DNA from 4 places in the Cupriavidus sp. GW823-FHT07B10 genome. Region 4 is predicted to be linked to each of the others. Evidence: predicted binding sites of a transcription regulator. Region 4 holds the regulator's gene; each other region holds the start of a gene.
The links. The regulator FNR, encoded in region 4, switches genes on or off when oxygen is low (the NO sensors DNR and NnrR bind a similar motif). The targets are predictions, from matches to a motif close to TTGATNNNNATCAA.

Region 1 (7,574 bases), on a different contig from region 4:
CAGATCGGGAAACGGGTCCGACGCGTCTCCTACGCCGCGGGTCTCGGCCATATTGCCGTCCTCCCTTCTTGTCGTCGCCTGCGGCGCGGTTCAGTGCCGTCCGGGGTCAAGCTTGGAGTTGCGGTTCGAATAGTAGATGTAAGCCTCAAGTGCCTTCATCGCCGGCCCGTTCGGGTCGATCTTCTCGCCCTCGTTCGGCTTCTCGATGCACCAGTTGATCATGTCGCGCAGCGTGGCGAACTCATTCATCTGCTCCTGGAACTTGGGAAACTCATGCGGGTGGGTGTCGGACGCATACGGGTGGCACATGGCGCAGGCCACCCCGGTGTTCGAGAGCTTGACGTTCAGCCGCTTCTGCGCATCGGGATCGCCGTGGAACAGCTGGTCGCCGACCTTCACCTGTTCTATGAACACCTCTTCAAACGCTTTCAGCTGGTCTGCCGTGTGGGGTTCCTTGTGTGCCATCGGCTGGTTGCTGTCGTAGCCGAGTAGCAGCAAAAGAGCTACCCCCGCCATCAGGGCCCGGGCATGCCATTTGTCGTTCTTCATCATTCTCTCCTCACGCATTGCTGCGCCGGATCAAGGGTACTGGCCGGTCTAGATCCGGTCGGCGATGCGCGGGCTGAGGACCTGGTTGCGGTTGTCCTCAGTGCCGGAATCCGCCGGCTGATCGGCGAAAATCGTCTTGCGCCACATCTTGTATTCGTTCTCCACCCGTCCCTGCGGGGTCATGGTCAGCGTGCTCCAGCCCACGCCGTCGAAGTGATCGCCCGGATCGGCGCGGATCATCGGCTTGGTCAGGAGCGGCACGCCTTCCGGCGCGTAGGGCCATGGCCACGACGTGGCCAGCATGCCGATCGAGCGCACCTTGCCGATCTCGTTGTAGAGCACCTGGTGCGTATGGCCGTGGACGTTGGTGACGTTGGCGTAGGGCTTGAGGATTTCATGCGCCTCGCGCCAGTCGCGGATCCAGAAATTCCACGGCGGGTAGTACTCGTACAGCGGCGTATGCGTGAATAGGATGACCGGGCTGCTTTTCGGCCAGTTCGACAGCGTGCTGTTGAGCCATCGCAACTGCTTTTCTCCGATCACCGACCAGGCGCCGCCCAGCGTGCCGTCGAGCGTGGCCATATAGCCCATGCGCTCTTTCGGCGTCATCTTGCGTGCCGTCCAGAAGTCCGGTGCGCCGGTGACCGTGTTCAGGCCGATCACGCGCACGCCTTTGTGGTCGAAGGTCCAGGGCGTATTGCCGAAGGTCTTGTTCCAGGTCGACCCCATGTCGAGGTACCAGTCGTGCTCGCCCGGGATGAAGACCTTGCGGATCTTCACTTCCTTCAGCAGTTCGGCGCCGAGTTGCAGTTCGACGGGGTCTCCCAACTGCGCCAGGTCGCCGCCGAAGATCATGAAGTCAGCCGGTGGATTCATCGCCTGCACTTCCTTGAAGGCGCGAACCGTCTTGTCCACGAAGCGGGAGTTGACCTCCCTGGGGTAGAGGTGCGTGTCGGAGACCCAGGCGAAGCGGAAGCTCTGGCTGGTCTGCCCGTAGGCCACGTCGAGGGTGTTGAGGAGGGGGAAGAAACCGCATGCGGCGGCGCCCGCAACGCCTTTCAGCAGCGCCTGGTGCAGGAAGGTGCGGCGCGTCCATACGGCTGCGCCTTCGGGGCGATCGCCCGGGCCGGTCAGGGCCCGGTGCAGCTCGCGTCGTTCGAGTTCAAAAGAGTTCATCTGGCGGTCCTCCGCCCCCGGGGGTGTGATGAAAGTGCAGCGGCGAATCTGAACGTTCTATTTCTTCTTGAGTTCGATCGAGAGTTTCGCGGTCTGGCCGCCGGTTACCGTGACTGGCGTCTCGGTGTCGCCGGTGTAGTACTGCGTGGCGACCAGGGTGTAATTGCCGGGTGGAATGTCATCGATGCGGAAGCTGCCGTCGTCGCCGGTCAGTGCGTAGTACGGGCTGTCGGCGACATAGATGTGGGCAAGCATCCAGCCGTGCGCGTCGCACTCGACTCGGACCAGCCCGGGCCGCGGCAGTTCGCGCGTGATCCTGACCCCTTTCTCAGGAAGCGCCAGGTTGAACGCCGTGCGCTGCCCGTAGAAACCGTGGGTGTTGTGCAGGATCGGATCTGAGCTGGTGACTTCAAGCTTGCCGGGACGGATCACTTGTATTGCCGGCTTGAAGATGCAGTGTTCCTGGTCGAGCACGGGAACCTTGTCGGCCGCGCCCCAGGCCTTACCCTTCGGCACTTCCTTCAGATACACGACGGCATCCTGGACGCCCTTGCCGGCGCCTACGCGGATCTGTGGTTCATCGCGGGGACCGCCGCAGACTTCGCGGTCCTTGGTGGGGATGATCTTGCGGATTGGGACGGTGCCCTGGAAGGTGACCTTGCCTTCGATCTTGCCGCCGCCGCTGACCGGGGCGACTTCATAGGCAAAGGCGGAAACGCTGAGCAGGCCGAATACTGCCAGTTGCAGGCAGCAAGCTTTGCGAAGAAAGAAACACATGATGTTTCCCGCCTCCGAGCGCCATGCGATGCGCTCTCTCCCTTCGGTATTCCCCGGCAATAACGCGGTGTAAGGACACCACGAAGTCATTCAATGCGAAACCGGGCACGATTTGTTTTCGCTGAAGCATAGTACGCAGGCTGCTCAATGCAAAGCGCAACCGTCTTTATGTGCGCCTGCAAATGCGGCCGTGTATCGGACCAGCCGCATTTATGGGCGCTGTCAACTTGCCGATAGGAGCCAATGCAGTGGCATGCAGGCCATTGCTCAGGTAAGCAGTTGACTGGTCTTGGACCGCTTCGGTGAATTCGTGCCAGGCAGCGAATCTTGCAGGGAGCTGTTTGCGATAAGGCGGCGGAACTTCACAGTCGGCTTCGATCATGCTTGCGTCCGCAAATAGTGGTTGCGGACGCAAGCCTGCCCACTCTCAGCCGCAAAAGCTAGGTGCGCTTAATTTCGCGCTTACGTTTGTTCGACGGGAAGTCACTGTGAGCCCCGTGAGCTTTCTCACGCTGGCGGCTCGACGGGAGGCGGTGCAGTCTCCCCTGCGCTACGTTCTCTTGGGACTGACGGCGCCACTGCGTATAGCACTCCAGACCGCAGAAGTAGGCGACGTAGTCGCATGCCTCGGGGATGATCGCCTCGGACTTCGGTACTTCCTTCATGAAGATCTCGCAGGGGACACGTTCGATGGGTGGGTCAAGCTTGGTCATGGTGCGACTCCCGACACCGCGGTGGCGATTCTTCGCAGCAGCGGCGCATAGACGTCAACCGCCAGATGGTCGGCCAACGGATGGTGGTTCAGCGAGAACATGGAGTGCTCAGTGCCGTGCCTCCTATTTCTTAAGCATCCTCTCTTGCGGAGCGCCGTGGTTGATATGCATCAGCAGGTGCTGGCCCCGTTGATGGCAATCGCCCCGGTCCGGCGGCGCTCTGCACGGCCAGGGCAAGTCGCTGCCGGCCACGGCAAGCCAGGGGCGCGCCGGTCGGAAGCGATTGTCATAGCATTAAGTTGCATAGCCTTATTAGGGGCCTAACGCCCGGCCATGAGGAGGCAAACATGTTCCAGCATCTATTGGTGCCCACCGATGGATCGACACTCTCGGAGGCCGCCATTCGCGCTGCGGTTACGCTCGCCAAGGCATTCGAGGCGAGGATTACCGGAGTGCATGTCATTCCAGAGTTCCATGTCTTCACGCATCGCATTGACATGCTAGAGGACACTCAAGAACGCTACGCACAACTTGCTGAACAGCGTGCGGAGCAATACCTGGCGGAGATCTCACAGGCGGCGCAGGAAGCGGGGCTGGCCTGCGAGATGATCAGCGTCACACACAATCACCCCTATGAGGCGATCATCCGGGCCGGGGAGGAGCGCAACTGTGACCTCATCGTCATGGCGTCACACGGCCTCGGCGGTTTGCAGGGCCTGCTGCTTGGCAGCGAGACCCAGAAGGTGCTGACCCATTGCAATATCCCGGTTCTGGTGGTCCGCTAGCTGAGGCCGGGGCGAACCGATGACGCCGATCACGGTCGCTGTCGTCCAGCAGGCACGCGGAAGGTTTACCGCCCTGCACATCGGCGCCAAGCATGGCCATGTCCGTCTTCAGCACCAAGCGCTGGCCCAGGTCATCATGAAGCTCGCGTGCGATGCGCCGCTTTTCCTTCTCACGCGCGGCGAGAATGCTGCCCGAAAGCGGACAGCGGCTCGTCCAGCAACAGCAGGCGCGAACTTGCTGCCAGTGCGCGGGCAATGGCCACACGCTGACGCTGCCTGGCCGAAAGTCATGGGGATATGTATAGCCCGATGACCGAGTACGTCCCGGAACGGGCGACCGCCGGCTTCCAGCCGGCCGCGTAGAGTCGGCCGGATCCGCTCTGGCAATTCATTCAGGTGGCGACCACCACGCGGAAGCCCGCGCGCGTGCTCGGAACCCCCGTTCAACAGACGAATCTATAATGACGGCCCGGCCATGCGAGATTGCGTCGCCACAAACGACCGGTGCAAATGAAAATTACACGGCACATGCGGCGCATCGCCTCGACCGCGCCTCACGGCGTGTCACATGGCCGAGCGCTTTTGATTGACGCCATGCTCCACCGATTCCGCCAGTTGACCGTTTTGTGCGCGATTGCCGCCGCCTTGTCGGCATGCAGTTTGAGTTCGACGCCGGCGCCGACGCCACTCTATCAGCAGGAGCAGTTCGACACGGCAACGAGCCCATACGCGCGCACGTTCAAGGCGAATTCCGACGCGACTTGTGAAGCCGCGCGCCGGGCGCTGCTGAGCCAGGGTTATGTGTCGAGTTCGGCCCATCCCGATACGATCGATGGCAGCAAGAATTTCCAGCCGAGCAACGACACGCATGTCGTGATCACCTTTCACGTTGTCTGCGCGGACGCGAACGCAGATGGCACGTCGAGCACCGCCTATGTGAATGCGGTACAGGACCGCTACGCGCTGAAGAAGACCAGCACGCCGGCCAGCGTCGGCCTGAGCGTGCTCGGCTCGCTGTCGTTGCCGATCGGCTCGGGCAGCGACTCGATGGTCAAAATTGCGAGCGAGACGATTTCGGCCGGCGTGTTCTACGAGCGCTTCTTCAATCTGGTCAACCATTTTCTGAAGGTCGATCCGGTGCGGCGCGACCGCGCGACGGTGAAGGCCGCGGAGAAGGCGCACGTTGCGCCGCTGCCCGAGCCCGCGCCGACGCATCGGGGCGAGCCGATGAAGATGACGACGCCCGCCGTGCCGACACCGCCGGCCCCGCCCATTGCGGTGCAGCCGCCCGCTGCAGCACCTGCACTGGAATCGGCACCGGTTCCAGCCACACCGTCGCCTTCGCCGACGTCGAACGCGACTAATGGATCAACGGCCACTGCAGCACCCGCCGGGAAGTTCGACGCTACAGCGCCGACGGCCGCGTCCGCACCAGCCACACCGCTTGCACCGTCCGCGCCACCTGCCGCGGGCGCGAGCGGTAGGCCGTGACGCGCCGCTCGATAGCGCTTTTCTTGTAGCCGAGGTGCCGTAGCTAGAAGCGCACCTTCTCGTCAACGACGTAAAAGCAGGGGCGGATACCCAACGCATGGCCAAGATGCGTCCGGTGCGCGGGTGCGCGTGCCACGCATCCTGCCGATGGTACTCAGCCCCGACGAAGTCGCTCACGTGCTGGCTGCCGCTGGGAACCTGAAGCTCCAGACCGCGCTCGCGGTCGCCTACGGCGCCGGCCTGCGCGCCGCCAGCGAAGTGGTAGCGTTGAACGTGTGCAGGCGCGAACGCAGGATGCGTGCATCAGGCGCCGGGCGCCGGCGGCGCGCACAAAGTTCAAGTTGAGGTGTGGCCATGGCGGGCGGGATTTGGTCAACTTGAAGGACAGACACTTTGTCTGACATAGCAGTATGGGCGCGCTCCGTGTCCGCCTCTTCTGCATTTCGACGCAACTGAAACTGCCTGCCTAGTTCACGCGACGGCCTTGCTCGTCGATGACTACCTCGCCGCCGTCCTTTGTGACGCGCGCGCAGGTGCCGGTCGTGCCGCTCGCCCTGACCGACACCCGCTCCTCTGTTGCGCGATGGGCGCTGGTGGCCGAGCCAGCCACGGCTGGCGGTACTTGGGGGCACCATTGCAACGCCGGCTGGCACGGACTGGCAGCCCTTGTTGCGACTGCGCGACACCGTGCATAACGTGAACAGAGTTCAAGAGCCAGACGTTGCGCAGTGAGCAGGCGGGACCCCCGCCCGGCTAGCGCTCGGGTCAGTCGGCCCCGTCGACATCGGGTTCTTCGCTTTCCAGAATCTCGATAACACGCGCCGTCTTGCCTTGCAGCTCATATTCGGCCCGATGCGAGAGGCGCTGGTCGGATCTAAGCCACGTGTACGCCTCAAGGACTTCGGCAGCGGTCGGGGCGGCGTCCAGGATCAGGGCCACTACCTCGTCGTCCAGCGCGCCAACGATCTCGCGGATCTCGCTTGCTGTCGCCATCGGCGCTTCCGACTCGTGAGTATCCATGGTCTTTCCAGATATGGTGGTAGCGGTCTCGCGGGAAGACTCACCCTGCACCGAAGCGCGAACGCGATCCCCGGTGCAGCGCCTTCGCGTGCATTGCCTTGGCACTTGCGGACAGAGCGGTGGCGCGGGGCAGGAGCACCACCGCGCACCTTGCCATCGATGACACCATCAGGCGCCCCTGATGGGGATCTTCTTCTCGGTTTTTCGTGATTCCGGCGTCTTGGGAAGCAGCACCGTCAGCACGCCCTTCTTGAATGTCGCTTCGATCTTCCCCGCGTCGACGCCCTCCGGCATGCGGAAGACGCGCTCGAAGGAGCCAAAGTGGCGTTCGTGGAGATAGTAGCCTTTGTCCTTCTCTTCTTTTTCTACGTGTTTTTCGCCTTTGATCATCAGCCCGCCATTGGTGAGCTTGACCTCGATGTCCTTCTCATCCATGCCGGGCAGCTCGGCCGTGATCTCGTAGGACTTGTCGCTCTCCACGAAATCCACGGCAGGCCCTGCAGGCCAGGCCCATTCCCGGCGCCAGAGCGGCTCGACGTCGAGCATCGGGCGCTGGAATAACGAGACGCCGAATCCGTGTTCGAAATCCTCGAACAGCCGATCGACCTCGCGGCGCAGACTCGAAATGGGGTCCCAGGCTTGTGGCATCCACGAGCGCACAGCCCCCTCTTCGCCCTTCTTCACGGGCAGTTTGGTGGCAATCTCGGCCATGTCAGTTCCTCCATCAGGTTGATGTATGGACCATACTCGGCACGTACGCCCGACTCGCATGGATGGAAGTCAAGCTCACACTGGTTCTCCGCGCCGGTCATGCCGCCGGAGCCAATACGGAGCAGGCGCAACGTCCACGGGCCAGCACTGGCGTAGTGTCAGGCGGACCGATCTTTAGGATAGTGCGCGAGGCGTAACCATGCCAGGATGCGAGAGTGCCCATGGAGACGGGCCGTCTCTTGGTGAATGAAGGCGCTGAGCCATTCAGCTCGTGGCGTCCACTGAGCCTGGGCTGTCACCTCGCCATATTGCGCGAGGAACCACCGAACATGGAAGCAATATTGGACGCAAC
Region 2 (7,574 bases), on a different contig from region 4:
GAGGTGCGCGTGTCGTTCGGCGAGCTGGCGCGCGAAGCCTACGTGGCGCGCGTGCAGCTGTGGTCCGACGGCTTCTACACCACGCCCAAGCTGCACTGGGACCAGAGCAAGCTGCAGGGTCGCCCGTTCTACTACTTCGCCTACGGTGCCGCGTGCTCTGAGGTCCTGGTCGACACGCTCACCGGCGAATGGAAGCTGCTGCGCGCCGACGCGCTGCACGACGCCGGCCGCTCGCTGAACCCGGCGATCGACATCGGCCAGGTCGAAGGCGCGTTCATCCAGGGCATGGGCTGGCTGACCACCGAGGAACTGTGGTGGAACAAGGACGGCAAGCTGATGACGCACGCCCCGTCCACGTACAAGATCCCGACGGTCAACGACTGCCCGGAGGAATTCAACGTGCGCCTGTTCCAGAACCGCAACGTCGAGGACAGCATCCACCGCTCCAAGGCCGTGGGCGAGCCGCCGCTGCTGCTGCCGTTCTCGGTGTTCTTCGCGATCCGCGACGCCGTGGCTGCCGTTGGCGACTACCGCATCAACCCGCCGCTGAAGGCCCCGGCCACCAGCGAGGCGATCCTGGACGCCGTCGACGCCGTGCGCGAAGCCGCGGCGCAGCCAGCCTGAGCTGGCGGAACGATCGCAGGAAGCGCGCGCCTGCGGGCGCCCCCGGACTTTCCCCCCTTGGCCGCGTTGACGGGCATGGGGCCGGTGGAAGAAGCAGGCGCGCGCCACCCTTGCGATGACACAGCGCAGGCAGCACCACAGCATCAAGCAGCAACCAGGCAACACCGACAAGGCCCCCGACATGCAGGACGCACCGCTCAAACCCTTCCGCTTCGCCGACGCCGCCCGCATGGTGCGCGCCGGCGTGCCGGCGGCGATGGTCACCATCGTCGAGGTCAAGGGCTCGGCCCCGCGCGAGGCCGGCATCCGCATGCTGGTCAGCGCCGACGACCTGGTCGGCACCATCGGCGGCGGCCACCTGGAGTGGCGCGGCATGGATATCGCGCGCGAGATGCTGGTGCGCGGTGAACAACGCCGGATCGAGCGCATCCCGCTCGGGCCGGCACTGGGCCAGTGCTGCGGCGGCGTGGTGCAGCTCGCATTCGAGGTGCTGGGCGAAGCCGACCTGCACTGGCTTGACGCGGTCGAACGCAATTTCACCGCCGGCAAGGCACTGCAGCGCCAGGTGCCGGCCAGCGGCGCGATCACCCATGGCGACAGCCATGCCGTGACCCCCGGCGTAACGCTGCACGCCGACGGCAGCTGGACCGATACGCTGGTGCCCGACACCATGCACGTGGTGCTGTTTGGCGCGGGCCATGTCGGCCATGCACTGGTCAAGGTGCTGGCCACGCTGCCGTGCCGCGTGCACTGGGTCGACGAGCGCGACACGCTGTTCCCCGGCGGGCTGCCCGACAATGTCGAGGCCGAGGCCAGCGACACGCCCGAAGCGGTAGTGGCGCAGGCGCCCGCGGGCAGCTACTTCCTGGTCATGACGCACAGCCATGCGCTGGACCAGACCCTGTGCGAAGAAATCCTCAAGCGCACCGATTTCGCCTACTTCGGCCTGATCGGCTCCAAGACCAAGCGCGCGCGCTTTGAACACCGCATGGCCGAGCACGGCATCGACCCGGCCCGGTTTGCGGAAATGACATGCCCCATGGGGGTTCCCGGGATTACCGACAAGGCTCCGGCTATGATTGCGGTAGCCATCGTCGCCCAGCTGCTCCAGGTCCGCGAACAGCGCCTTGCCGCGCTGCGTCTGGGCCGCCCGGAGGCGGTGCATCCCTGAACCCGTGCCGCCGGCCCCGCCGGCAGGCACAGAAAAGCCCAGAAACGAGGCCCCCATGACCATCGATGCCGCGCTCGCGGAACAGATCCGCCGCACTCCCAAGGCCGAACTGCATGTGCATATCGAAGGCACGCTTGAGCCGGAACTGATCTTCCGGCTCGCGCAGCGCAACCAGGTGGCGCTGCCCTATCCCAGCGTCGAGGCGCTGCGCGCCGCCTACGCCTTCACCGACCTGCAGTCGTTCCTGGACATCTACTACGCCGGCGCCAGCGTGCTGCTGACCGAGGAAGATTTCTTCGACATGACCATGGACTACGTCAAGCGCGCCGTCGCCGACAACGTCCGCCACGCCGAGATCTTCTTCGATCCGCAGACCCATACCGCGCGCGGCGTGCCCATCGGCGTGGTGATCGACGGCATCGCCGATGCCCTGGCCCAGGCGCGCACCGAATATGACTTCTCCAGCAGCCTGATCCTGTGCTTCCTGCGCCATCTGCCGGAGGAAGACGCCTTCGCCACGCTGGAGGCCGCGCTGCCCTACCGCGACCGCTTTGTCGGCGTGGGCCTGGATTCGTCCGAGCGAGGCAACCCGCCCGAGAAGTTCGCGCGCGTGTTCGCCAGGGCGCGCGAGCTGGGCCTGCACCTGGTGGCCCACGCGGGCGAGGAAGGTCCGGCGCAATACGTCACCGACGCGCTCGACATCCTCAAGGCGCAGCGTATCGACCACGGCGTGCGCGCCATCGACGATCCGGCGCTGGTGGAACGCCTGGCGCGCGAGCGCGTGGCGCTGACCGTGTGCCCGCTGTCCAACGTCAAGCTCAAGGTCTACCCGGACCTGCGCGACCACCCGCTCAAGCGCATGCTCGATGCCGGCGTGGTGATCACGCTGCATTCGGACGATCCTGCCTACTTCGGCGGCTATATGAACGCCAACTGGGAAGCCACCTTCGAGGCGCTGCCGCTGGACGCGGCCGATGCCCACAAGCTTGCCCGCAACAGCTTTGAAGCGGCCTTCCTGCCTGCCATGCAGAAGGCCGAATTCCTGGCGGAAGTCGACCACTTCTGGTCGAGCCCGCCCAAGTCCCCGCCCGCAACGGCCCCAGCGGCCTGAGCGCGGCGCATGCCAATAGCCCGGCCCGCTGCTTGAACCATGCCGTTCCGCGCGGGCCGGCCACAAGAGACACACCATGACGACCAACCCCAAGACTGACTCCCTCACCCGTGCCATTCGCGGCCGCGTGCTGCATTTCCTGCGCGATCCGCAATTCCATGAGGATGCATATCAGTATTGGGACGACGGGGTGCTGATCGTCACCAACGGGCGCATCGCCGCTGCCGGCGACTATACGCAGCTGGCTGCGCGCATTCCGGCCGACGCCGAGATCGTCGACCACCGCGGCAAGCTGATCGTGCCCGGCTTTATCGACACCCACGTGCACTACCCGCAGACCGACATGATCGCGTCGCCGTCGCCGGGCCTGCTGCACTGGCTCGAGACCTACACCTTCCCCGAAGAGCGCCGCTTTGCCGATCCCGACTACGCGCGCGGCGTGGCCGGCTTCTTCACCGAGGAACTGCTGCGCAACGGCACCACCAGCGCGGTGGTCTGGAGCACGGTGCACAAGGCCTCGGCCGAGGCCCTCTTTGCCGAAAGCGAGGCGCGCAACCTGCGCATGGTCACGGGCAAGGTGATGATGGACCGCAACTGCCCGGAATTCCTGCGCGATACGGCCGAGACCGGTGCCCGGGACTCCGCCGACCTGCTCTCGCGCTGGCATAACAAGGGACGCCTGGCCTACGCCATCACACCGCGCTTTGCCCCGACCTCGACCGAGGCGCAGCTGGCCGCCTGCGGCGAGCTGGCGCGCGCCTATCCGGACGCCTTTATCCAGACCCACGTGGCCGAGAACCGCGACGAGGTCAAATGGGTGGCCGAGCTGTTCCCGGACGCGCGCAGCTACCTGGACGTGTACGACCGCTACGGCCTGCTGCGCCCGGGCGCGATGTACGGCCACGCCATCTACCTGGACCAGGACGACCGCCGGCGCCTGGCCGACAGCGGCGCCGCGGTGGCGCATTGCCCCACCTCCAACCTGTTCCTGGGCAGCGGCTTCTATGACTTCCACCAGTCCGACGCCAACCGCCTGAACGTGACGCTGGCCACCGACGTCGGCGGCGGCACCTCGTTCTCGATGTTCCGCACCATGAACGCGGCGCACAAGGTGGCGCGCATGGGCGGCTACTACCTGACCGCGCTGCGCATGTTCTACCTGGCCACCCGTGCCGCGGCCGAGGCGCTGGGCTGGACCGACCGCGTCGGCAGCTTCAGCGTTGGCTGCGAGGCCGATTTCATCGTGCTGGACCCCAAGGCCACGCCGCTGATCGCCCGCCGCAGCAACCGCTCGGAAACGCTGGAAGAAGAGCTGTTCGCCTTTGCCATGCTGGGCGACGACCGCGTCATCGACAGCGTCTATGTGATGGGCGAGGCCGCCCACGTGCCGGCCGCCTGATCCGTCACCTGGCCAGCAGCCGCCCGCCGTCATGCGGCGGGCGCGCTTTTACCGCTTCGCCCCCGCCTCCGGCTTGACGACCGTCAAGGCCGTCTTCGACAAAGCCTTCTAACCTTGCGGTTCCGCCGCGGCCGTTCTGCGCGCCGTGCGCCCTTACCCATCCGACCGCAATCAGAAGGTTCCGCATGACCGCTTTCCAATCCGCCGCTCACGCCCCTGAGCGCGCCAGTGGCCCGCATGACGTGCCCCATGCCGCGCGCAAGGGCGCGCCCAACCACGCCCCGCTGCCGGAGCCGATTGCGCCGGACGCCCCGCTGCCCTCGCGCAAGATCATCCGCGGCTGGCTGATCCCGCTGGGCCAGCGCAGCACTCCGCGCGCACTGCTGCTGTTCGCCTTCGACTACCTGTTGTTCGGCGCCGTGCTGGCCGGCGTGGTGCTGGCGCAGCACTGGGCCGCCAAGCTGGCGCTGGGCGTGCTGGCCGGGCTGATCATCGCGCGCCTGTTTATCATCGGCCACGATGCCTGCCACCAGAGCCTGACCCCGCGCCGCGGCCTGAACAAGTGGCTGGGCCGGCTCACCTTCCTGCCCTCGCTGACGCCGTACAGCCTGTGGGAAGTCGGCCACAACGTGGTGCACCATGGCTATACCAACCTGAAGGGCTTCGACTTCGTCTGGGCGCCCTACTCGCTGGAAGAATTCAACGCGCTGCCGCGCTGGCGCCGCGTGATGGAGCGCATCTACCGCACTGGCTTCGGCCCGGGCCTGTACTACCTGGTGGAAATCTGGTGGTGCAAGATGTTCTTCCCCAGCAAGCGCCAGATGGCCACGCGCCGCCCGATCTTCACCGGCGACTGTGTGCTGGTAGCCGCCTTCGGGCTGGCCTGGATCGGCGCGCTGGCGGGCCTGGCGCTGGCCACGGAGCAGTCGGTGTGGTTGCTGACCGGCGCGGGCTTTGTGCTGCCATTCCTGGTCTGGAACGTCACCGTCGGCTTCGTGCTGTATGTGCACCACACCCACACCAGCGTCGCCTGGTATGACACCAAGGCCATGTGGGCCAAGGCACAGCCCTTTGTCTCGACCACCGTGCACCTGCGCTTCCGCCACGGCATCGGCGCGGCGCTGCACCACATCATGGAACACACCGCGCACCACGTCGACATGAGCGTGCCGCTGTACCGCCTCAAGCGCGCCCAGGCACTGCTGGAGCACGCGCTGCCGGGCCGCATCATCATCGAGAACTTCTCCTGGCGCTGGTATTTCGATACCGCGCGCCGCTGCAAGCTCTATGACTTCAAGGCCCTGTGCTGGACCGATTTCCGCGGCCGCCAGACCAGCGACAACGCGCCTGTACCCGGCTGAGGGTGCAGGCCTTGTGGCGGGGGCAGGTGGACGCCTGCCCCCCCCGCCGCTATAATTGCCGCTTCCATTGGGGAGTAGCCGCCCTGCTCTCACCGCGCCGCGCAATGCGGACTCCGGGGGACAGGGGCGTACGTCAACAGACTTGACCGCTTGCGGTTATGGCGTGCGCAGCTCCGGACCCGCCCGGCCGTACTGATACGGACCCGGCAGCGTCCAGCCTGGCGAGACCGATGACCATACCTTTCTGGCCGGGCCGGGGAAGGTGTGCGTCATTGGCATCTCGCGATGCATTGCGGCCCGGTTACCCACAAGACCAATATGGAAGCCTTCCTCGTCTCCACAGGCATCGTCGCCCTCGCTGAAATGGGCGACAAGACGCAATTGCTGTCGCTGGTGCTGGCCGCGCGCTACCGCAAGCCCGTTCCCATCATCCTTGGCATCCTGATCGCCACGCTGTTCAACCACGGCTTTGCCGGTGCGCTCGGCGGCTGGATCACGCATGTGCTGGGCGAAAGCCTGCTGCGCTGGATCCTGGGCCTGGGCTTTATCGCAATGGCGGCATGGATGCTGATCCCCGACAAGCTCGACGACGCCGAACAAGCCAGGCCGGTCAAGGGCGCCCTTGGCATCCTCGGCACCACCATCGTGGCCTTCTTCTTTGCCGAGATGGGCGACAAGACCCAGATCGCCACCGTGGCGCTGGCCGCGCGCTTCAGCGATGCGGTGATTGCCGTGGTGGCCGGCACCACCTTCGGCATGATGGTCGCCAATGCGCCGGCGGTCCTGCTTGGCGACAAGTTTGCCAACAAGATGCCGATCGGACTGGTGCACAAGATCGCGGCGGGGATTTTCCTGGTGCTGGGGGTGCTGGCGTTGCTGAATATCGGCGGATAAGTCGCCGAAAAAAAACGGGGCACAAGGCCCCGTTCAAACCCTCGCCGGTCCGGTACTGACGGTTGCCAACTGCACAACCCTCCGGACCGTCGATCACCGATGCTCGGAATTCGCGGGCCGGCGGCACGCGCCGGCCCTGATGCTTTTCAGATCAGGCCACCCTCAGTTGGTGGTCTTGGCACCGCCTTCGAACCACTGGCCCAGCAGGGCGCGTTCGTCGTCGGTGATCTGCGTCACGTTGCCCAGCGGCATCGCCTTCTGCTGCACGGCCTGCTGGTAGATCAGCTGCGCGTGGGCCTTGATGTCTTCCGCGGTATCGAGCTTGATGCCCTTGGCTGCGGTCGGCATCATCTTCGGCTGCTCGGCGTGGCACTGCACGCAGCGTGCGTTCATCACTTCCTGCACCTTGGCAAAGCTGACGGCGGTGGCGGCTTCACCACCTTCTGCCTTGGCCACGGCCGGGCGCGGTTGCGGCGCGATCAGCACGGCGACCACGGCCAGCACGGCAACGCCGGCTGCGGGCCAGGCCACGTTGATCTTGCCCTTGTGCTTGAGGATGAAGAACTGGCGGATCAGCACACCGGCGAGCATGATCAGGATCAGCGCGGCCCAGTTGTACTTGTAGCTGTAGGTCATGCTGTAGTGGTTCGACAGCATCGCGAACAGCACCGGCAGCGTGAAGTACGTGTTGTGCACGCTGCGCTGCTTGGCGTTCTTGCCATGGACCGGATCGACCGGCTGGCCCGCACGCAGCGCGGCAACCACCTTGCGCTGGCCCGGGATGATCCACACCAGCACGTTGGCGCTCATGATGGTGGCGATCATCGCACCGGTCAGCAGGAACGCCGCACGGCCCGAGAACAGGTGGCACGCCACGTAGGCAGCCACGGCCACGTAGATCGCCACCAGCACGCCCACGGTCTTGTCGCTCTTGCCGAACACGCGGCAGATCACGTCATAGACCACCCAGCCCGCGGCCAGGTAGGACAGCGCCAGGCCGACCGCCGCGCCGGG
Region 3 (7,574 bases), on a different contig from region 4:
CTTCGGCGTCGTTGCACACGGAGCGCCCTTATGGCGACCCCGCCCCAACGATGCTCGCCAGCCAATCGAACTTGGTCCTTCCGTCCACAGAAGTTGTGAGTGCAAGCATCACGTCTGAAGACTTGAACGTCCCATCCCTTTGGCTTGCTGACGAGGAACGCCACATGCATTCAACCCTATTCCACCAGGCAATGGCACTGACCTTGGCGGCGACCGCCATGGCCCTGTGCCATGCGCAGGAATTGCCGCTCCAGGCACCGCGCAGATCCGCGAATCGGCCGGGATCCTTTATGTTTCCGGTGGCGTCGGCACGGAAGACGTGGCGCGCATGAAAAAAACTGGCGCCGCGCTTTAATGTCAGAATCCGCTTCCAGGACAATGCCACTGGGCGTGGATGCCCGCGCCCGGCGTCCGGGTCGTCAACCGCAACCACACGTGGCCCGCCTGCGCTTCGTCGAGGTGGTTCTTCTCTGCTTCGTTGCTCATGGCGATTCTCATCTCGCAAGGTGGCGGGCGCCAGGTGCGTACCGGGCAGCCATCTTATGGGACTCTTGCTTGCATACGTGACGATTCAATGGCGAATACCACCAGCATGCCGCCCAGGATTGAGACATTCTTCAGAATGTGGTTAAGCTGATTCATGAAGTCTGCGGGATCGGCGCGCCAGAAGCCATGGAAGATGATGGTGGTGGGTACCAGGAACAGTGCAAGAAGCAGCGCGCCCAAGCGTGCGCTCCAGCCCGAGATCAAAGTCAGTCCACCACCAATTTCAACTGCGATGGTTAGCACCAGCAGCAAATCCGGGCTCGGCAGTTCAGCGCTGGCAATCCACGCAGAATAGGCCGCGAAGCTGCCAATCTTCAGGAGTCCGGAAAATAAAAAAAGAGAGCCGAGAAGCGCACGACCGACAGAGTACGTTCGTGAAACGACCGTGGGCGCGAGTGACATAGTGGTCATGACCATCTCCAAAACGAAGAGCGGTTGCAGCCAAGAGCCAGTCCCCAATTAGGAGTCCCGCTCCTTTTCCTTGCCGGTGCCGTCATCCCAAGGGCGGACCACCTTGGCCGAGCGTGGCGAGCCGCCCGAGATAATCCGTGCAGCGGCCGCTGACGGGCGAAGGATCGAACGGACGATTTTCCGGTAGCGGTGCGCCACCTTCATGAGTGCCGGGAGCTTGATCCGCTTCACGGTGCGGACGTTCAGTGCTCCCTGCACGCCGGATGGCCGCGATCAGCATGTGGCTCCGCGCCGCCAGCAAAGTCTCCTCAAATCGCGCCATTGCCTCTGACAGCAGATTCAACTCGACCTGGCTCTTGGCGTCGTCCGCCTTGCAAGCATCAATCTCGGTGTAGATGCGCTTGCCGAGCTCACGCACGAGAACAGGATCGAGCTGTCCTTGAGATGCTGCGTGACTCAGGTGAAACAGCAGGGTGATCAATCCGTTCGGAGTGGAACGGGGCGGCGAAGCTGTGCTCATTTGTTGCCCCAACATTGCAGTCCCCAAATTTGGCAAGCCACTGGCTATAGGATCTGGAAAATCCCGGAGTTTTGGCTACATCAAAGAAAAGATTGACAGGCCATTGGCCCGCAACGATGCGTGCCGGCTTCATATGCGTTTGGCTGTCACGACACGTGCGCCGCCTTGCAGCCGGTGCCCTTCGCAATGAGGCCTTTCTTATGTGGGAGTCGGGTACTGGGGCGTTCGTGTCCGTGCGTGCAGCCAGTCTCGTTCCAGGTTGATCAGGTTGAAAAGAAATGTGAGGTCCATCGGCTCGGCTTCAGCCGTAATCCATTGCTCGTGATCGACGTCTTGATAAATCAGCGTCAGGTAATAGCGGCCGTGAGGCAGTTTGAGGTAGACCAGGGGACCGTCCGAGACCAGCTGTAGCAGGCGGTTGCCCTGTTCGTTGACCAGGATCAGTGTGACGCCAGAAACGGGGTTGCCTTCTGAAGGGTCCTGGAAGCTGAGCCGCACATTGAATTGGCCGGCGATAGCCTGCATTTGCCGCAAGGCTTCGCGCCCCATCCCGCCCGAGACATACCGGACGCCAGCGGATTGGTGGATTTCCGGCGGCGTTGGATGCGTTGCGAGGATCTGCGCGTGGAGAAGCGGTGCGGTACCAAGGAGCAGCGCGGCGGCAGCTGCACGCTCAACCTTGCTGGCGCGCATTGCAAGTGATCGATGGTGGCTAACGGGAGCCTGGAGGTTTTCCTCGTGTCCACGCTGCAGCTTCGCGGTCATGACAATCCTCCTTTGCGGCGCGCAAAATATCGCCCGTCTATTTTGAAGCGTAGCTCGCATGCGCACTGTCCCATTGATGCATCGCAAACGAGATACCAAATACATTCAGCCGCCTTCCCCTGGGAGCAGTACTCGGTGGCGAACTCGCGGATCGCGCCGTCAGAGGTTTGTCCTGGGCCCATGTAACCGGCGATCGTGGCGGCATTACCGGAACGGGCAATGCGCACGGACGAGTGCGTGTGCGCACACCCGGCCGTATTGCCTGAGCATGCGGTATCCCAGTTCTCGATGACCGCCGACAGCTTCATGTCGCGCACTGGCGTATATAGAAGTGGTGTCCCCTCCATGCCCTATTGGCTTCTGTGGGAAGAGCGGCGCCTGTGCTCCGTGGCCAACGGGGTGATGGAATTCTGAGTTGGCGAGCACCGGTCTCCCGCTACAGCTTGCACCGCCGGCTCCACCATTTGTCCAGCTCCACTGCAATCGTCAATGTGAGCGCGAGCGACAACAGTCCAGCCCACGTCGTAGCCGACACAGGTGTGAGACCGAGCGTGTCGCTTAGCCCGGGTATGTACATGGCAGCGATATGGAGTAACTGGGCAGCCAGTACGCTGACCACCAGCATCGGATTGGCGAAGACCCCCTGTCGGAATACGGAGTGGCGCTCTGAACGGCTACTAAACGTCTGCAAGTTCTCAAACAGCACAAACAGCAGCAGCAATTGGTTGCGTGCCTCGTTTAGGGGATAGCCGCGGTCGAGCAGCCAGTAGAAAGTTGCAAATCCCCCTACGCCCATGACAAGAGTCGAATAGCAGATGCGGCGGATCATTACGCGGTCAAAGATCGGCTCCCGGGGCTTGCGCGCCGGATATGACAGTTCGTCGCCTTCCGCATGCTCGGTAGCCAGAGCCACATCCTGGATGCCATTGGTTACGAGGTTGAGCCACAGCAGCTGCACCGGCAGCAATGGCATTGGCAGGCCCAGGGGAATCGCCAGCAGAAACAGAACCATTTCGGCCGCGCCCGTGGAAACCACCATGAAGATGACTTTGCGAATGTTCGCGTACGCCACCCTGCCTTCATTTATGCCGTTGACGATGGACGCGAAGTTGTCATCGGTGAGGACTATGTCTGCGCTTTCCTTCGCTACTTCAGTTCCCTTTCGGCCCATGGCCACACCGACGTGTGCGTGCTTGAGCGCAGGAGCGTCGTTGACGCCGTCGCCGGTGACTGCCACGAAATGGCCGGTTCTTGCCAGCGACAGGACAATGGACAGCTTCTGATCCGGACTGACGCGGGCGTAGATGCGCGCACGGCGGGTCAGTTGGTCGAGTCCGTGCGGCCCCTTGCTCTCGGCCTGGCGCACCTGCTCGCCCGTCACGACCTGGTCCGTGGTAAAGCGCAGCCCCGCCTGCGCGCCAATTGCGCTGGCTGTCAACGGATCGTCGCCAGTCACCATCGCCACGTCGATGCCGGCGCTGTAGCAGCGTCGGATAGCGTCCGGGACCTCCGGGCGAACCGGATCCTTCATGCCTGCCATTCCCAGAAAGGTCAGGTTGACCAGGTGCCCGTGTCCGTAGAACCCGTCCGGCTCTGCATCAATCGTGCCTTCTGCGAACGCCAGCACGCGTAGTCCTTGCGCGGCCAGCGCTGCCTTTTCCCGAAGCAGTCCTTCGCGCCGGATCGGCACGGCATGGCCGCGAACGTCCGCCTGGTCGCACATGGCAATCAGAGTCTCGGGCGCTCCCTTGACGAACACGCGGATCGTCTCTTCGTGCCGGTGGAACGAGGCCGCGTACCGCAGGTCTGGCTCATACGGGATACGGGCCACCAAGGGGTACCGCTGTCGGATCTCATTGGCTACGGTGCCCCCCTTGTGCGCTGCGGCCAGCAGCGCCACGTCCGCGCTGTCCCCGGTGCCAGTCCAGCCATCACGCTCCCTGGATAGTTGGGCCTCGTTTGGCAGCGCCGCGGCCCTTAGCAGGGCCGCTACCCGCGTTCTCGCGTCATGGTCGGTGGTGCCGGCGGCGCGGATCGTGCAGTTGTCCAGATCGTGTCCGACGTCGCAGCAAAACGCCGTGCCGTCGGGAAGCCGGATATCGGTGACGACAAGCTCGTTCATGGTCAGGGTGCCGGTCTTGTCGGTGGCGATCATGGTGCAGGATCCAAGCGACTCCACGGCGGGCATTTTGCGCACGATCACATGGGCCTTCGCCATCCGCCGCATGCTGATCGCCAGCGCCACCGAAATGGCGACGGGCAGTCCTTCGGGGATCGCGCTCACCGCCAGTCCGACCGACATCATGAACAGTTCGCGCAATGCCATGCCGCGCAGCATACCCACCAACACCAGCAACGCCACAGCCACGCCTACCGCCACCGCGATCAGTCGGGAAAAACGCTGGAGCCTGAGAATCAAAGGTGGCTGCGAGATGGATTCGCGGCCCAGTTCCCGCGCAATCCGGCCAATTTGCGTGGCAGCGCCAGTTGCCACGACGATGCCGTGGCCCCTGCCGCGGAGCACCACCGTGCCGGCGAAGGTCAGGCACTGGCGGGCGCTCGCTGGGGCGTTGCTGGCATCACATGCTGAGAGCTTGCGCACCGGCAGCGATTCGCCAGTCAGCAGGGATTCATCGCACTGCAGGTCAATGGCGGAGGTCAGTTCCAGGTCGGCCGGCACTCGGTTGCCGGCTTCCAGCACCACCAGGTCGCCCGGTACCAGCGTACTTGCATCGATCTCCTGCTGGATGCCGTCCCGGATCACCGTGGCACGGGGCTGCTCCATCTTGCGCAGCGCCACGGCCGCCTTGTCGGCCGTATGCTCCTGTGCGGTGCCGATGACGCCGTTAATCAGCAGTACTGCCCCGATGAACAGTGCATCCTTCAGGTCACCCAACGCGAGCGACACCGCTGCCGCGGCCAGGAGAATGTAAATAAGCGGACTGAGGAACTGGCGCAGAAACACCGCGGCCACCGACCTAGGGGCCGCCTGAGGCAGCACATTGCGGCCCACCTCGGCCAGCCGCGCATTAGCCTGCGCGGTGGTCAGGCCGGGTGGGACATGTCCCGGATCGACGCGATCCCGGGTGCCGGAATGTTCTTCGTGAGATCGGGGGCGATCCGTTTGCAACGCGCTGGAGCGATTTTGCATGAGGTTTCCCAAGGTATGCCCGGCGCGGAGCCACGCGTGCACACCCTGGGCGTACGCCACGTGCGGCGGGCGGGTCCGGACACTGTTCAAGCGTAGGTACTCGCGTTTCCGCATGATTGATCCGGATCAACCACCACCCGGTTCCCCCTCCTAGACTGGCTGTATCGGCCAGCGGCACCCGTGGCGGGGCCAACGGCCTTGCGCAAGCGTCAAAGGACACCAGCATGCAACTGCAATTCCTCGGCGCGACCGATACGGTCACCGGCTCCAAGTACCTGCTCGATACCGGCCGTCACCAGGTCATGGTCGACTGTGGCTTGTTCCAGGGATACAAGACCCTGCGCCTGCGCAACTGGGACCCACTGCCGCTCGATCCGGCCAAGCTCGACGCCGTGGTGCTGACCCATGCCCACATCGACCACAGCGGGTATTTGCCCCTGCTGGTGCGCAACGGCTTCCGCGGCAGCGTGCACTGCACCATGGGCACCGCGCAGCTGTGCGGAATCCTGTTGCCAGACAGCGCCCACCTGGCGGAAGAAGACGCCGATTATGCGAACCGCAAGGGCTTCTCGCGTCATCGGCCCGCATTGCCTCTTTACACAGCAGCCGACGCTGCACGAGCAATGCGGCGGCTCCAGCCGATGCAGTTCGGCAAGCGCTTCCAGGTAGTGCCCGGCGTAGAGGCCGAGTTTGCCCGGGCCGGACATATCATCGGCGCGGCTATCGTCACGTTGTTCGTCGACGGCAAGCGCATCGTCTTCTCAGGCGACCTCGGGCGGCAGCAGGACATCGTCATGCGCGCGCCGGAGATGGTGCGTCAGGCGGATTACCTGCTGGTGGAGTCAACCTACGGCGACCGGCGGCATCCGGACGACGACCCGCTCGATGTGCTCGGCGAGATCGTCAGCCGGACGATTGGCCGCGGCGGCAGCTTGATCATCCCCGCTTTTGCGGTAGGGCGCACGCAGAGCCTGCTGTACTGCCTGCACCGCCTGCGCGAACTCAAGCGAATCCCCGACGTGCCGGTGTACCTCAACAGCCCGATGGCCATCGACGCGACCATGATTTTCTCGCTGCATCCGGAAGAGCTGCGCATCAGCCGCGAAGAGTGCGCCGCAGCCTGCAATCTCGCCACCCCGGTGCAGAGCATGGAGCAGTCGATCTGGCTGAACCACGACCGAAGTCCCAAGATCATCCTGGCTGGCAGCGGCATGGCTACCGGTGGTCGTGTGGTCCACCATATTGCCGCCTACGGCCCGGACCCTCGCAACACCGTTCTGCTTTCCGGCTTCCAGGCGGCGGGTACGCGCGGCGCAGCGCTGGCCGCAGGCCGGCGCGACATCCGCGTCCATGGCAAGGACATCGCCGTGCATGCGTCGGTGGAGCAGGTGGAGAACCTGTCCGCACATGCCGATGCCGCGGAACTCATGACCTGGCTCGGCGGCTTTCACCAGGCGCCGCGGCGTACGTTTGTCGTGCACGGCGAGCCACAGGCAAGCGATGCGCTGCGCCAGCACATCGAGCGCGACCTGCGCTGGGCGGTCACCATGCCGGAATATCGGCGCTCCTATCCGCTCGACTGATCCAGGCCGGCGCCTGATATGTGCGCCTTTCGTTACGTCTGCCAAACCGGAATCACGTCATGGACTTCAGAACCATCCTCGTCGACCTCAGCGAAGATTCTGCCCGGTCGGCACGCATTGAAACAGCCGCACGGGTTGCCGCGAAATTCGGCGGCAGCGTGGTCGGGCTGACTGCGACTGGAACAAACCTGGAGCCGTTTCGCGGGGCGGGCGAAGAAGCCGGACAATACGCGGCCCTTGCCGCCAGCCAGCTGCACAAGCTGGTTGCCGGTCACAAGGAGACCCTCGACACGCTGACCAGGCAAGTGTCGCCGGACATCCCCACCCGGCACATCATTATCGACGCTGAATCCGGTTGGGCGCTTGCCGACGAGGGGCGTTTCGCCGATCTCATCCTTCCCGCACCGCCGTCGGCGGATGCCGATGTGCCGGCGCTGCTGGCCGGGGTTGCGGAGTATGCGATGCTCAATGCCGGACGGCCCATCCTGCTGGTGCCGGGCGCGGCCGGCCCGCGCTTTGGTGGTCATGTCGCGATCGCATGGAACGGCGGTCGAGAGGCCGCGCGGGCAGTAGCGGACGCATTGCCGTGGCTCGCGCA
Region 4 (7,574 bases):
CTTGCCGTTCACGCGGACCTGGTCCGCCGGCAGGATGCGCTGGCCGATATGGGCCGGCAGGCCGTTGACCGAAACGCGGCCCTGCAGGATCAGTTCTTCCATCTCGCGGCGCGAGCCCAGCCCGCCCTCGGCCAGCACCTTGTGCAGCTTGGGCGCGTCGTCGTCGGCCGACAGCTCGCGCACCGGCTTGGCCTTGGTGCGCGGAATGACGGTGTCTTCGTTGTCGTACTGCTCAGAGATCACGAAGCGGAACAGGTCTTCGCTGCTCGCCGCGGTCTTGTCCCCGCCGCCCTGGCCCTTGCGGGGCGCCTGCGGCTTGCCGCCATCCTTGCGGCGGCCCTGCTGCCGCGCACCGGTACCCTGCGCCTCGCCCGGCGCTGCCGCCTTGCCTGAGCGCTGGACCGGCTTGCGCTTGCGGCCGGGCTGCTCAGGCTTGTCGGTGCCTTCGGCCCTGGCCGCACGGTCGACCTTTTCTGCCTTGCTGGTGCCCTGGCCGCCCTGGCTACCCTGGCCACCCTCGCCCTGCCCCGTCTTGCGCTTGCCGCGGCCACGCTGGCCACCGCGTGCACCGCCTGCCGCCTGTGCGGCGCCCGCTTCACCGGTATCGGCCTGGCCGCCGGCGCCTTCGGCGCCCTCGCCGCGGTCCTGTGCCTGGCGGCGCGATGCGACCAGGTTCCTCAGCCCGCGGCGCAGCCCCTTGCGGCGGGGCGCGGCTTCGCTGCCCGATCCGGGTTCTGCGGCGCCGGTGTCGGCGGGTGCGCCCGCATTGCGGGTGTCTTGCTCAACGGAATCAGACAAGATATTCACTATCGGATGTTGCATGTTGTTCAGTTCGGCACGCGCTCGTCGTGCTCGCTCGGGTGCGGCGGGGTGCCGTTGTCCGGCAAATCGCCCCGCGCCCCGTCCGGATTGGGTGCGGCTGGTTCGGTGGAAGCGGCCTCGGCGGCATCGTCGGCTGCAGCTTGCAGCGGTTGCGCGTCAAAGCCATTGGCGCCTTGGTCGACCGGGCCGGTCGTCTCGGCTTCGTTTGCGACGGATGCTTCAGCCACATCCGCCGCATGCGCGGCGGGGTTGGCAAAAGCCTCTTCGTCGGCGCTGGCCGCCTTGTTTGCAGCCAGGTCTTCAAAATTGATGGCCTGCTGTTCCAGCAGGGTTGCCTGCGCCTGCGCCTGGGCATCTTCCAGCGGCGGCAGCTCATCCAGCGTACGCAGGCCAAGATCGTCCAGGAACGCCTTGGTGGTCGCATACAGCGCCGGCCTGCCCGGCACGTCGCGGTGTCCGATCACCTCGATCCAGCTGCGGTCCTCAAGCTTCTTGATGACTTCCGTGCTGACCGTCACGCCGCGGATTTCCTCGATATCGCCGCGGGTCACCGGCTGCCGGTAGGCAATGATCGCCAGTGTTTCCATCACCGCGCGCGAATATTTTGGCGGCTTTTCTGGATTCAGCCGATCCAGGTATTCACGCATTTCCGGCCGGCTCTGGAAGCGCCAGCCGCTGGCCAGGGCCACCAGTTCCACGCCGCGCGGCCGCCAGTCCTGGCGCAGTTCATCAAGCAGCACGCGGATGGTGTCTGCGCCGACGTCGTCGTCAAACAGCCGCCGCAGATCATTGACGCGCAACGGTTCCTGCGCGCAGATCAGCGCCGTCTCGAGGACGATCTTCGCCTCTTGGGTATTCATGTTGATGGTGTGCAGCCTGTCTTTGCACCTGCTCCCGGACGGATCCGGGGCACCGGAGATTTTGGATACAGCGGTGCGAAAGCCACCGCCATCTCATTGCGCAGCTAGCCGGATACCTGCTGCATCCAAGCCGTGCACTTCCCTATCTTTGCATCGAGTTGCCGGGCGTTCCGGCAGGAGATCGTTCGCATGCCGTTATGGGCCAGCCAGCGAACCTCTTGCGTAGCGCGTCCGCACATACCGGACGTCGCTGTCAGCGAACTGAAGGCCTCGGACGCAAGAAAAACGGGTATCGGGAGCAAGGCCGGCATCGCCAACACCGCAGTGCCAGCCGGACTTTTGAACCAGATCTTTTGAACCGGATGGACTGTGGGGACGGGACGGGCATCGAAAACCTTCCGCTTCCCCTGCCCTGAACTCACCTTCTGGTATGAAGGCCGCCTGGCGCTGCTCGCCCGCTGCTTACCGCGGCTCACAAGACACCGCGCGATACCGCAATGTTGGCGATTGTATGGCATTCCCGCCCCCGCCTGCAACCATCATCCGTTGCCGGCGCAGCGCCGGCGCCTCAGAACACCAGGCAGAATCCATGCTCGGCCAGCGAATGTGGCAACAGCACCGCTCGCGCAATGCCAAGGCCGCCGAACGCCATTACCGCCAGGCCGGCCCCCAGGCGCACGCCGGGACGTCGCGACAGCGTACGCAAATAGCCTGACAGGCCGGAGAGCACCAGCAGGTTAGGCAGTGTGCCGAGCCCGAACACGCCCATCACGAGTGCGCCGGACGCCGCATTGCCCGCCAGCAGCGCGAGCGTGAGCGCCCCATAGACCATGCCGCACGGCACCAGCCCCCACGCCAGGCCCACGCCGTATCTCCGCGCCAGGCCGCCGCGTGCGCGCACAAAGGACGGCATGCCGCGTGCCACGCCACCCAGCCGGCGCGCCACCGCTGCGCTGGCACGCGACGCCAGCCGCTCCAGCCAGTCGACGGTAAACGTGTTGCCGCGCAGCAACCGCCAGCCCGACCACAGCAGCATGACGCTGCCCGCGCCGAACAGCCAGCGCTGCACCGGCAGATAGTCCTGTTTCCACGCCGAAGCACCGACCGCGCCTAGCGCGGCCCCAAGCAGCATATAGGTCGAGATCCGGCCCAGGTGCATTATCAGCAACTCGCCGAGCCAGGCGGCACGGCTGGGCACCAGACTGATCGTCGCCGCCGCGCCGTGACGCTGCTCCACGGCCAGCGCCACGCCGCCGCACATGGCGGCGCAGTGGACCCCGCCCAGCAAAGCCAGCAGAAAAACGCTGATCAGTACGCCAAGTGTCAATTCTCACTCCCTACCACATCACATCGCACGGTAAAATGCCGTTATCGCGCCCTCGCTGCCATTTCTAGCAGGTTCCAATTGCTCACCTCCATTCCCATTACCGAGATGTCACCACGCTGCTCCACCTGTGCGATGGGGCAGCTGTGCCTTCCGGTCGGCATGTCGCAGCAAGACCTCGCCAAGATGGACACGCTGGTTCAGGAACGCATCCGTGTGCACAAGGGTGAAACCCTGTATCGCATGGGCGATCCGCTCACCGCGGTCTATGCCGTGCGCTTTGGCACGCTCAAGACCCACGTCACCACTGAAGACGGCCGCTCGCAGATTACCGGCTTCCACCTGCCCGGCGAAATTGTCGGTCTCGACGGGCTGGGCGAGATGCAGCATGCCTCCGATGCCGCCGCGCTGGAGGACACCGAAGTCTGCGTGGTCCGCATGAGCGAGTTGCAGTCCCTGTCGGCAGACCTGCCGTCGCTGCAGCAGCAGTTCCTGCGCCTGATGGGCAAGGAAATCACGCATGACCAACTGATGCTGGTCACGCTGGGCTCGATGCGCGCCGAGGAACGGCTTGCCGCCTTCCTGATCAACCTCTCTGAGCGCCTGTCGGCACGCGGCTATTCGGCGTCCGAGTTCGTGATGCGCATGAGCCGCGAAGAGATCGGCAGCTACCTGGGCCTGAAGCTCGAAACCGTCAGCCGCCTGTTCTCCCGCTTTGCCGAAGCCGGCCTGATCCAGATTCGCCAGCGCCACGTCAAGCTCGTGGACATCGACGGCATCAAGCAGCTCTACAGCCGCTCCTGCTAAGCGGCCAAGGCGCTGCCAGGTACCGCATGCGGACATGGCAGCGCAGACCTCACACCGATCCGCTTATTCCAGTTCGTCGGTATCGCTGAGCCGCGTCGGCATGGTGTAGAGCGTCAGTCCGCTGGACAACGCGCAGAACACCCAGGCCATCAGGAAACCAACGGTGTAGACCGATTCGCGGGACGCTTCGATCGGCTGGCCGAAGAAGTTCAGGTCACCGGGATCCACCACCGAAAACACCGTCGCGGTCGCGAACCCGGCCATCAGGAACGCCGGCCAGAGTACCCACATCAGCCAGCGCAACCTCATGGCTGCCTCACAGCGGCAGCCTTGGGCGGCGCGGCGTCGGCCTTCTCGACCACCAGGCCATGGCGCGTTGCACCCTGCACCGGCATGTCCGGATGCGTGGATGCCAGCCAGATCGTCACGCCACACGCCACCATCGCCACCAGCGGGCCGCTCATCAACAGCCACGGCCACGGCTCCTTCCACCACGGATTGCCTTGCTGACTCATCTTGCCCCCTTCATCTTGACGACCTAGCTTCACAAATCGCGCGGCACGATGAAACTGGTGGATTGCCGGATTTCGGCATGCCCCCGCTCCGTGCCTTCGCTCGTCACCGTCACGTTGATCTTGTGCGTGCCCTGCGCCGCGGCCTCGATCGGCACGCGGATCCGGATCGGCAGCAACCGGTTGGACGTCGGCGCCAGCGATTCGGCCTGCTTGTCGTATTCCACGGTCAGGTTCTTCAGTTCGTCGCTGTCGGCGCGCACGCTGATCTGCATCGGCGCTTCGGTGGTGTTGATCAGCTGCAGGCGATAGACATTCTCGATCCAGCGGCCTTCCACTTCACGGCCGAGCGCACCACGGTCGCGGATGATGTCGACCTTCAGCGGCGTGCGCAGCGCGATCGAAGCCATGAACCCGGCCAGCAACGCCACCCAGATCACGGAATAAATGACCACGCGCGGGCGCAGCAGGCGCTTGCGTGATGCCGCCGCGGACAAGCCCTTGCGCATCGCGTTTTCCGAGGTGTACCGGATCAGGCCGCGCGGATATTCCATCTTGTCCATGACCTGGTCGCAGGCGTCGATGCAGGCGCCGCAGCCGATGCACTCGTACTGCAGGCCATCGCGGATATCGATGCCCGTCGGGCACACCTGCACGCAGATGCTGCAGTTGACGCAGTCGCCAAGCCCCGCCTTGTGGTGGTCGGTCTTGCGCGACCGGCTTCCGCGCGGCTCGCCGCGGCCGACGTCGTAGGTCACGACATAGGTATCGCGATCCACCATCACGCTCTGGAAACGCGCATACGGGCACATGTACTTGCACACCTGCTCGCGCATGAAGCCCGCATTGCCCCAGGTGGCGAACGCGTAGAACAGCATCCAGAACGACTGCCACGGCCCCAGCGACAGGCTGAGCACCTCGCCGCCCAGTTCGCGGATCGGTGCGAAATAGCCGATGAAGGTAAAGCCGGTCCAGAGCGCAATCAGCACCCACAGGAAGTGCTTGGTCGCCTTGAGACGGAACTTGCGCAGGCTCCACGGATCGCCATCGAGCCGGATGCGTGCGATGCGGTCGCCTTCGACCCGCCGTTCGATCCACATGAAGATCTCGGTGTAGACCGTCTGCGGACAGGCATAGCCGCAGAACAGCCGCCCCGCGATCGCCGTGAACAGGAACAGCGCCAGCGCCGAGATGACCAGCAGCACCGCCAGGTAGATGACGTCCTGCGGCCACAGCACCAGCCCGAAGATGTAGAACTTGCGCTCGCCAAGGTCAAACAGCACGGCCTGGCGGCCATTCCATTGGAGCCAGGGCGTGCCGTAGTAGATCAGCTGGGTCAGGATCACCAGCCAGACCCGCCAGCTGGAGAATGCGCCCGTCACCGAGCGCGGGTAGATCTTGCGGCGGACTTCGTAGAGCGTTTCGTCAGAGGTCTCGCCCGGCGCAGCGGCCGACCGTTGCAGGTCGGCCGCCCGGGCCATTTCTTCGGTCCCGGGTGCGTTCATGGGCATGCTCTCCCGCGAGCTGCCAGCGCCCGCTCACATGAGTCGTCGGTCATTGCCCGGCTCCGCCCCCAGTATTGGACAAACCCCAGACATAGGCCGTCAGCATCCGGATGCGTTCAGGCGTCAGGATCTCCTCATGCGCAGGCATGTGGTTGTTATGGCCCTTCAGGATTGCGTCGACGATACTGCCTTCCGAGCTGCCATACAGCCAGACGTTGTCCGCCAGGTTGGGCGCGCCGAGCGCCTGGTTGCCCTTGCCGCCGGCGCCGTGGCATGCCACGCAGGTCGTCTTGAAGGCGCCCTCGCCACGCGACGCACGGATCGGGTCCGACGACAGGCCCGACAGCGAGCGCACGTATTGCGCCACGTCGCCCGCCTGCTTGGCGTCGATGGCCGCGGCAAACGGCGGCATCACGCCATTGCGGCCCTTGGTGATGGTCTGCTGGATGATGTCGGGTTCGCCACCATAGAGCCAGTCGCTGTCTGTCAGGTTCGGAAAGCCGCGGCTGCCGCGCGCGTCCGAGCCGTGGCATTGTGCGCAGTAGTTCAGGAACAGCCGCTGGCCGATCTCGCGCGCCTGCGGATCCGCCGCCACCTGCTTGACGTCCATCTTCAGGTACTTGGAGTAGATCTCGTTCTGCATTTTCTCCTGCGCCGCGCGGTGCGCGGCAAGTTCGCCCTGCGTGGAGAACTTCAGCACACCGGCATACGAACCCAGTCCCGGGTACAGCACCAGGTAGGCCAGGCTGAAGATGCAGGCCAGCAGGAACATCCACATCCACCAGCGCGGCAACGGGTTGTTCAGCTCGCGCAGGTCACCGTCCCAGACATGGCCGGTGTCTTCAGTGCCGCCGGCGGTCTTGGCGACCTTGCGTTGCGAGAACAGCAGCCACACGCACCAGACGATGCCGATGAGCGCGATAGCGGCAATGTAATAACTCCAGAATTCGGAAATGAAATCGCTCATGGCTAGGTGTTCCGGCTCGATGTTGTCGTGGTTTCGTCAGGCAGCGCGAACGGCAGCATGGCGGATTCCCGGTTAGCGGCCTGCCGGCCGGCGGACCAGGCCCACCAGCAGATCCCCAGGAAGACGACCATCGACACGACGGTCGCAATGGCAGTGATCATGGCCATGGCTTACTCCTTGGGTGCCGCAGCCGCGGCGGAATCCACGCGGACGTTGCGGCGGTTGGTGCCCAGGCCTTGCAGGTAGGCAACCAGCGCATCTTCTTCGGTCTTGCCCTTGAGCTCGTCTGGTGCCTTGGCGATCTCGGCATCCGTGTACGGCACGCCCAGGCGCACCAGCGCGCGCATGCGGGCCTGGATGTCGTTGGTGGGCAGCTCGGCCTTTTCCAGCCATGGGTACGATGGCATCACGGATTCCGGCACCACGTCGCGCGGATTGCGCAGGTGGATGCGCTGCCAGTCATCCGAGTAGCGCCCGCCCACGCGCGCCAGGTCGGGACCGGTGCGCTTGGAGCCCCACAGGAACGGGTGGTCGTAGACCGACTCGCCCGCCGTGGAGAAGTGGCCGTAGCGCTCGGTCTCGGCCTGCAGCGTGCGGACCTGCTGCGAGTGGCAGCCGACGCAGCCTTCACGGATATAGATATCGCGGCCCATCAGCCGCAGCGGCGAATACGGGGTGATGCCCGGATCCGGCTCGGTGGTGGAGTGCTGGAAGAACAGCGGCACGATCTGGACCAGACCCGCAATGCTGACCACGAGGATCGTGCAGATGATCAGC

Region 1: the regulator FNR is predicted to act here: its motif matches at 3,376-3,389, upstream of AC1Q6V_RS33810 (universal stress protein).
Region 2: the regulator FNR is predicted to act here: its motif matches at 4,379-4,392, upstream of AC1Q6V_RS16555 (fatty acid desaturase).
Region 3: the regulator FNR is predicted to act here: its motif matches at 5,510-5,523, upstream of AC1Q6V_RS20960 (MBL fold metallo-hydrolase RNA specificity domain-containing protein).

Annotation. Positions count from the first base shown of each region.
Region 1 covers NZ_JBXAGS010000032.1:3,462-11,035, reverse strand. The annotation lists gene AC1Q6V_RS33835 (cbb3-type cytochrome c oxidase subunit I) at 1-51, opposite strand, end outside; gene AC1Q6V_RS33830 (hypothetical protein) at 91-552, opposite strand; gene AC1Q6V_RS33825 (metallophosphoesterase family protein) at 598-1,725, opposite strand; gene AC1Q6V_RS33820 (carboxypeptidase regulatory-like domain-containing protein) at 1,783-2,592, opposite strand; gene AC1Q6V_RS33815 (DUF3330 domain-containing protein) at 2,943-3,215, opposite strand; gene AC1Q6V_RS33810 (universal stress protein) at 3,563-4,000, shown strand; gene AC1Q6V_RS33805 (hypothetical protein) at 3,897-4,154, opposite strand; partial or broken gene AC1Q6V_RS33800 (ATP-binding cassette domain-containing protein) at 4,171-4,275, opposite strand; gene AC1Q6V_RS33795 (DUF2242 domain-containing protein) at 4,595-5,491, shown strand; gene AC1Q6V_RS33790 (hypothetical protein) at 6,257-6,511, opposite strand; gene AC1Q6V_RS33785 (Hsp20/alpha crystallin family protein) at 6,680-7,222, opposite strand.
Region 2 covers NZ_JBXAGS010000006.1:429,818-437,391, forward strand. The annotation lists gene xdhB (xanthine dehydrogenase molybdopterin binding subunit) at 1-624, shown strand, start outside; gene xdhC (xanthine dehydrogenase accessory protein XdhC) at 806-1,795, shown strand; gene AC1Q6V_RS16545 (adenosine deaminase) at 1,851-2,906, shown strand; gene guaD (guanine deaminase) at 2,983-4,305, shown strand; gene AC1Q6V_RS16555 (fatty acid desaturase) at 4,491-5,666, shown strand; yybP-ykoY riboswitch at 5,724-5,871, shown strand; gene AC1Q6V_RS16560 (TMEM165/GDT1 family protein) at 5,985-6,560, shown strand; gene AC1Q6V_RS16565 (urate hydroxylase PuuD) at 6,723-7,574, opposite strand, start outside.
Region 3 covers NZ_JBXAGS010000010.1:91,378-98,951, reverse strand. The annotation lists gene AC1Q6V_RS20990 (hypothetical protein) at 358-486, opposite strand; gene AC1Q6V_RS20985 (DoxX family protein) at 541-957, opposite strand; gene AC1Q6V_RS20980 (hypothetical protein) at 1,040-1,477, opposite strand; gene AC1Q6V_RS20975 (hypothetical protein) at 1,676-2,242, opposite strand; gene AC1Q6V_RS20970 (hypothetical protein) at 2,239-2,550, opposite strand; gene AC1Q6V_RS20965 (cation-translocating P-type ATPase) at 2,679-5,393, opposite strand; gene AC1Q6V_RS20960 (MBL fold metallo-hydrolase RNA specificity domain-containing protein) at 5,618-6,976, shown strand; gene AC1Q6V_RS20955 (universal stress protein) at 7,036-7,574, shown strand, end outside.
Region 4 covers NZ_JBXAGS010000021.1:82,239-89,812, reverse strand. The annotation lists gene rluB (23S rRNA pseudouridine(2605) synthase RluB) at 1-822, opposite strand, end outside; gene scpB (SMC-Scp complex subunit ScpB) at 828-1,682, opposite strand; gene AC1Q6V_RS29765 (sulfite exporter TauE/SafE family protein) at 2,251-3,009, opposite strand; gene fnr (fumarate/nitrate reduction transcriptional regulator Fnr) at 3,088-3,813, shown strand; gene AC1Q6V_RS29755 (hypothetical protein) at 3,877-4,122, opposite strand; gene AC1Q6V_RS29750 (membrane protein) at 4,119-4,328, opposite strand; gene ccoG (cytochrome c oxidase accessory protein CcoG) at 4,358-5,830, opposite strand; gene ccoP (cytochrome-c oxidase, cbb3-type subunit III) at 5,880-6,797, opposite strand; gene AC1Q6V_RS29735 (cbb3-type cytochrome oxidase subunit 3) at 6,800-6,964, opposite strand; gene ccoO (cytochrome-c oxidase, cbb3-type subunit II) at 6,968-7,574, opposite strand, start outside.